DNA from 3 places in the Psychrobacillus sp. FSL H8-0484 genome. Region 2 is predicted to be linked to each of the others. Evidence: riboswitches for the same ligand, from Rfam matches in the RefSeq annotation. Region 2 holds a riboswitch; each other region holds the start of a gene.

Region 1 (2,269 bases), 2.2 Mb from region 2:
TATACATTTATCGGAAAATTCTAACAACTGTTAGTTTAGTATTTAACAAATATAATCAATGATGCCAACTAATTAAGCTAAATAGCCGCACAATCAAGGCTTTTGACAAATGTATAGCTAGTGCAGTATAGAGTAGAACTTCTATCTTAATCATATCTAAATTCTTACCGGTTACTTTCCCGATACATTGCCAATGCTGCTGTTCTTAACCAGATTTTAATATCAAGAACAGACTTTGGTATTGATCCTAAAAATAATTATTACAATAATGTTGTAATAATGTGTAAACAATAATATGTTTGTATAAAAAGGAGTGGGAGAATGTTTCCTGTGTTAGAAACAGAAAGGCTAATTTTGAGAGAACTAATAGAAGACGATGCACAAGGGATTTTGAATTGCTTTTCAAATGAAGATGTATTACGTTACTATGGGCAAAATCCATTAACAAATATAGAACAAGTTAAAAATATTGTTAGGAATTTTTCAAATAGCTATAAGGAAAAACAAGGGATTAAATGGGGAATTGAGATAAAAGGAACAGAAGGAATTATTGGAACCATTGGATTTCATGGATGGTCTTCTGAGCATAAGAGAGCAGAAATAGCTTATGCAATTTTGCCTGCACAATGGGGAAATGGGTATGCCACTGAAGCGGTTAAAAAAGTTCTATCATACGGATTTAATGAGCTAAATTTAACTCGAATTGGAGCTGTTGTTTTTACTGAAAATAATGCATCCAATGTGTTGTTAGAAAAATTAGGGTTTGAAAAAGAAGGGGTTCTTAGAAATTATATGTATCAAAATAATGTTCCGTATGATACGAACGTATACTCCTTACTTTCAACTAAAGTGCAGTAATCTAAAATTTTGATAATCATTTAGAAAGATAGAGTGAGGTTCATTTATATGCCTTGCTCTATCTTTTTTGATTATTATTTTTTACAAGCCAGTAGACCTCACTCTATTATCAAAATCTCTTCTAAAATAATCATTTCTTCTTTTCACCCCTCTTCACCAAATTCCCATATTTTACACTAGTCAAAATAAAGGATTCTGTTATAATGAGTTTGGAATATAATTTAATAGTTAGAATTGTGGGGGGACCGGTGTTGCCGGTTGAGATTACATCCTTGAGATGTTGACTCTTAGAACCTGATCTGGTTGATACCAGCGGAGGGAACATTATCTTGAACAATTAACTTTGTTTACTTATATGCGCCCTAGGTTCTCCCCTAGGGTGCTTTTTATTATGTAAATAGGAGGATTAGAAATGAAAAAGTGGTTAATTGTATTATGTTCTTTATTAATACTTGCAGGTTGTAGTAATCCGAAATCAGCAACGGAAACGGAAACGAAAAAGAAAGACACAAACTCTCTTAAAAAGGTATCTGTCGTACTTGATTGGACACCAAACACGAATCATACCGGTTTATATGTGGCAAAAGAAAAAGGCTATTTTGAAGACGAAGGATTAGATGTGGACATCATTATGCCGGGTGATGCTGGAGCAGATCAGCTTGTGGCTTCAGGCAAATCTGAGTTTGGCATAAGCTATCAAGAATCAATCACACAGGCACGTATACAAGATGTTCCTCTTGTTTCCATTGCAGCCATCATTCAACATAATACATCTGGTTTTGCCTCACCAGCTGCGAAGAACATTGTTACACCAAAAGACTTTGTAGGTAAAACATATGGGGGCTGGGGATCACCTGTTGAAAAATCTGTTATTTCTTCCTTGATGCAAGAAGAGAATGCTGATGTAAATAAAGTCTCGTTTGTTAATATGGGAGATACTGATTTCTTTACAGCTGTGAAACGAGACATCGATTTCGCATGGATTTATTATGGTTGGACTGGTGTAGAGGCAGAGCTGCGTGGAGAAAAGCTCAACATGGTATATTTAACAGACTACTCTGATAAACTTGATTATTACACGCCAGTTCTCTCAACTAATGAAAATATGATTAAAGAAAACCCAGATACAGTAAAAGCTTTTGTAAAAGCTGCATCCAAAGGATATGAATTTTCTATTAAACATCCATCCGATGCTGCCGACATTTTAATTAAAGAAGTGCCTGACTTGGATCCAAAGCTTGTTAAAAAAAGTCAAGAATGGCTAGCCTCTAAATATCAAGATGATGCACCAAGATGGGGCGAGCAAAAACAAATAGTATGGGAAAATTATGCTTCGTGGATGTTTGACAATGGCCTGCTTGAGAAAAAGCTTGATGCCAAAAAAGCATTTACAAATGAATTTTTACCACAA
Region 2 (2,269 bases):
ATTAATAATTGCAGCGGTTTCTTTCATCAATTCTAGTTCACGTTCCGCGATTAATCCCTTCGTTTCCGGTGTTAATGGCGTTAACAGAACGATGAAATCTGATTCCTTCAGCAATGTATCTAATTCTGCATACGTAAAACCGTATTTTTCCTCGGATTCCATTTTTCTTGTTCGATTATGGTAAAGAACATTCATATCAAAACCTTTTGCTCGTCTTGCAACGGCTTCTCCGATGCGCCCCATTCCAATGATACCAAGGGTTGCACCAAAAACATCCATCCCTGTATACTGCATTGGTGACCGTGACTTCCACTTACCTGCACGAATATCACGTTCTGCCTCCATTACACGACGAGCAGTAGCTAGAAGTAAAGAAAATGCTAAATCTGCAGTAGTTTCTGTTAAAACCCCTGGAGTATTTGTTACGATAATTCCATGCTCTTTTGCTGCGTCAACATCGATATTATTGTATCCAACCCCTAAATTACTAATCAATTTTAAATTTGGCAAACTTTCAATAAGTGCTCGATCCACTTTATCAGAAAGCATAGTCCAAATTGCATGAGCATCTTTTGCTTCTAACTTTAACTCCTCATAAGTCATCTGCACATCATCACTATGCCACATCTTTACTTCAAATTTTTCCCTTAATGGGTTCACAACTTCATCTGGTAACTTGCGCGTAATTAATATTTTTTTCAAATTTGCAACCTCCAAATATTCTGATAGCTTAAGCATGGACGAAAGTATGAAATTTTGCAACTGCATTTACAATGCTAATTTCGTAGGGTATACTGGGGGCACATTAAAAAAACTACATACCGTTTTCTGCACTAGGGGTGCCCACTTTGGCTGTGATGAGAGCTTTTTAGCTCCGATCCCTTATTACTCGATCAGGATAATACCTGCGTGAGGAAGTGCGGTGACTTTCCGAATTTTTTTATATTGGATAAGTGGCTGCATCTTCACGGATGTGGTCTTTTTTTATGAAAAAATTTAGGAGGTTTTATGATGCAATGTGGTTTAAGCCCAATCGTCGGATTTCGTTTTTCGTTACATCCGATGACCAATGATTTTATTTCAGTAATAAAAGGAGCACTACAAGAAACAGATACTTCAAATGTTTGGATGCACACAGATGATGTATCAACAGTGATTCGTGGGAAGCAAGTGCATGTGTTTAACGTGGCAAAAGCAATCACTTTACACGCTTCTAAAACAGGTGTGCATGTTGCTTTATCTGGTACTTTTTCTGCAGGTTGCCCTGGCGATACTGCTGGAGACGTGTATTTAGATAAGGGTGATGAAATAACGAATAAAGATTTGACGAAGCAATACGTTTCTTCTCAATTTGCACTTTATCCAATGAATAATCCTGATTACATGGATGTTATTTATAAAGAAATTGACCGCGCAAAAGAACGAGGCGTTTACAATGAGTCCATGCATTACGCAAGTGGAATTCATGGAGACATTCATGATGTGTTTGCGTTTTACGAAGAGACATTTACGCACGCCCGCTCAGAAGAACATAAGCATTTAGTGATGACGGTTTCGATGAGTATAAATAGTCCTTCGCACGGAGGTCTTTAATATGTTGAAATCTTGGAAGTTAAAAGAGATTGTACTCATGTCTTTATTTGCAGCCGTGTTTGGAATCGTGTATCTACTATTCTTACATGTAGGGAATATTTGGGCAGGTTTTATTGGGCCAATTGCGTATGAATGGATTTTCGGAATCTGGTTTATCGTATCGATTATTTGTATGTATATTATTCGCAAGCCTGGTGCGGCGGTGATTTCAGAGACGATTGCAGCGGCTATTGAAGTGTTGCTTGGAAATGCAGTTGGTCCGAGGTTAATACTTTCAGGAGTTATCCAAGGTTTAGGTGCCGAGGCCGTATTTGCTGCAACTCGTTATAAACGCTTTGATCTGTGGGTATTGATGCTAGCTGGTGTTGGATCATCTGTATTTAGCTTTGTCTATGGGTACTTGTTAGGTGGATTTACGGTGTATAGTACTGGTTATGTCGCGCTCATGTTAGGTATTCGAATTTTGAGTGGAGCTTTACTTGCAGGTGTTGGCGGAAAAGGGGTTGCCGACGGATTGCTTGCGACTGGGTCGCTAAGAGGCTATGCAATTTCACGCCCTAAAAAAGGTGATGTTCGTGCATGATGTCATTCAGTTTGAACAGGTAAGTTTTCGTTATCCAGATGAGGAGAAATGGATATTGGAGGATTTCTCCTTTTCTGTTCAGCGTGGTGAACG
Region 3 (2,269 bases), 3.2 Mb from region 2:
TCAAAAAAATGATTAGCAGCATTTTGTATCTCATCAATAATAGCATCTTGATTTTGTCCTGGAACATAGCGAATGTCATAGCTTAGTACACATTCATCTGGAACAACATTATAACGGTCTCCTGCATGTATTTTTGCCAAATTTAGTGAGGGATAATCATAAAACATACTACTTGCCGTTAAAAAGGATAGTTTTCGCATTTCTTGATCAAATGCAAATGCTTTTTCAATTGCATTGACCCCTTCCCAAGGACGACTTCCATGACTGGATTTTCCTTTAAGCACGATATCTAATTGTACAATCCCCTTTGCTTGAAGTCCGATATGTAAATGTGTAGGCTCTCCGCAAATAACAAAATTACCGTTATAACCTTTGCTTACTAGATATTGAGAAGTATTTCCGCCTGTTTCTTCATCTGTTACTAGATGAAGTTGAATTTTTTTGGATAACTTCAGAGGATTTTTGGAGAGCTCATAAAATGCATCCATCATAGCAGCTACACCAGCTTTCATATCTGCAGAGCCACGTCCATATAAATAATCTCCCTCTACATATGGTTGAAATTGTGTTGGATTTCCAGGGACTACATCCACGTGACCATTCCAAACGATACATTCGTCACCGCTTCCTATCTCCGCAATAAGCATAAGCTGAGAGTCATGCTCATATATTATTGGAGCGATATCTCTTTCCTCGAGCCATGCTTTACAAAATAATAGTGCTTCGTTTGCTCCTTGTACGTCGTCACTCTTTATGCGAATTAGATTTTTCAATAAGTTAATCATTCCAAACACCCCTTATATTAAATTCATAATAGTATCACAATGATAACATAAGGGGTTGCATTGCTTACTTCATTCAGCTACAATGAACTCGAACTAAATAATTCATAACCACAAGGGGCGTCGCTTAAGCGGCTGAGATAGTACCCTTAGAACCTGTAAGTTCATGCTTGCGTAGGGATGTGGATGGAAACTGACAATCGCGCGATGTCTGGGTCTATCCCGGTGTCGTTTTTTTGTGGTCAAAAAAGGAGATTACAATGAAAAATCAACGTGTATTGTTATTGGTAGAAATAGCTATTTTTGCAGCACTTGGATATGTATTAGATATGTTAGGATTTGGAATGCCACAAGGTGGGACTGTTACCTTTGTACTTGTTCCAGTTATTTTAATAGCTTTTCGTCGTGGAATAGTAGCTGGCCTTATTACTGGTTTTTTAATTGGACTACTACAAGTAGTTACAGGTCGTTTTTATGCTGCACCGTTGTCTTTTGAAATCGTTATTATACAAGTAGCAATTGACTACTTTATTGCATTTATGGTAGCTGGATTTGCTGGATTATTAAGACCTGCATTTATGAAAGCGTTTGAACAAAAGGATAAGATGAAGATGGCTACTGCTGTAATTGCAGGAGCATTCATTGCAGCATTTCTTCGTTACCTTGCACATGTCCTTTCTGGGATACTGTTCTTTGGAGAATTTGCTGGTGATCAAAATGTAATTTTATATTCGCTAATATATAATTCTACTTATATGATTCCAGTATTTTTACTGGCGGCATTTATCTGTGTGATTTTGTTCGTAAAAGCTCCACGCCTGGTACTGCCGAATAAAGCATAAATATGATATGATTATTGTACAGTTAAGTGAAGAAGGGATCTTATAAGATGATTGTACAAACAAATGAAGAGTTAGAGGCGTTAAAAAAAATAGGGCGTATTGTTGCGGAAGTTCGAGAGGTAATGAAAGCTGCAACTAAACCTGGTATCACAACTAAAGAAATCGATGAAATCGGTGGCAAGCTCTTCAAAGAAAATGGCGCGATTTCAGGACCTATGGGAGAATATGATTTCCCAGGATATACTTGTATTAGTGTGAACGAAGAAGTGGCACATGGTATTCCAGGTTCACGTGTTATTAAAGAAGGCGATATGGTTAATATTGATGTATCAGGTTCTTTGGATGGGTATTTTGCGGATACAGGTATTTCTTTTGTCGTTGGAGAAGGTTATCCGGAAAAAGAAAAATTATGTGCAGTAGCAGAGAGTGCATTTAATCGTGCGATGTTAAAAGTAAAAGCAGGTGCCCGTTTAAATCAAATCGGGAAAGCTGTTGCAAGAGAAGCAAAGGATAATGGTTTACATGTAATCATGAATCTAACTGGTCATGGAATAGGGAAATCCCTACATGAAGCACCTCAACATGTATTGAATTACTACGATGCTTGGGATCCAACGATTTTAAAAGAGGGCATGGTACTTGCAG

Evidence for each region. Region 2 has a riboswitch for thiamine pyrophosphate ahead of MHH81_RS01245 (YkoF family thiamine/hydroxymethylpyrimidine-binding protein). Riboswitches for the same ligand answer to the same signal wherever they lie in the genome.
Region 1: another riboswitch for thiamine pyrophosphate. It lies ahead of MHH81_RS11545 (ABC transporter substrate-binding protein); the one in region 2 lies ahead of MHH81_RS01245 (YkoF family thiamine/hydroxymethylpyrimidine-binding protein).
Region 3: another riboswitch for thiamine pyrophosphate. It lies ahead of thiT (energy-coupled thiamine transporter ThiT); the one in region 2 lies ahead of MHH81_RS01245 (YkoF family thiamine/hydroxymethylpyrimidine-binding protein).

What each region holds. Positions count from the first base shown of each region.
Region 1 covers NZ_JBBOSZ010000001.1:2,392,141-2,394,409, forward strand. Annotated here, with positions in the region: gene MHH81_RS11540 (GNAT family N-acetyltransferase) at 322-858, shown strand; TPP riboswitch at 1,087-1,196, shown strand; gene MHH81_RS11545 (ABC transporter substrate-binding protein) at 1,271-2,269, shown strand, end outside.
Region 2 covers NZ_JBBOSZ010000001.1:238,734-241,002, reverse strand. Annotated here, with positions in the region: gene MHH81_RS01250 (2-hydroxyacid dehydrogenase) at 1-738, opposite strand, end outside; TPP riboswitch at 826-933, shown strand; gene MHH81_RS01245 (YkoF family thiamine/hydroxymethylpyrimidine-binding protein) at 1,009-1,593, shown strand; gene MHH81_RS01240 (ECF transporter S component) at 1,598-2,176, shown strand; gene MHH81_RS01235 (ABC transporter ATP-binding protein) at 2,136-2,269, shown strand, end outside.
Region 3 covers NZ_JBBOSZ010000001.1:3,392,772-3,395,040, reverse strand. Annotated here, with positions in the region: gene MHH81_RS16710 (M20 family metallopeptidase) at 1-785, opposite strand, end outside; TPP riboswitch at 889-980, shown strand; gene thiT (energy-coupled thiamine transporter ThiT) at 1,043-1,624, shown strand; gene map (type I methionyl aminopeptidase) at 1,672-2,269, shown strand, end outside.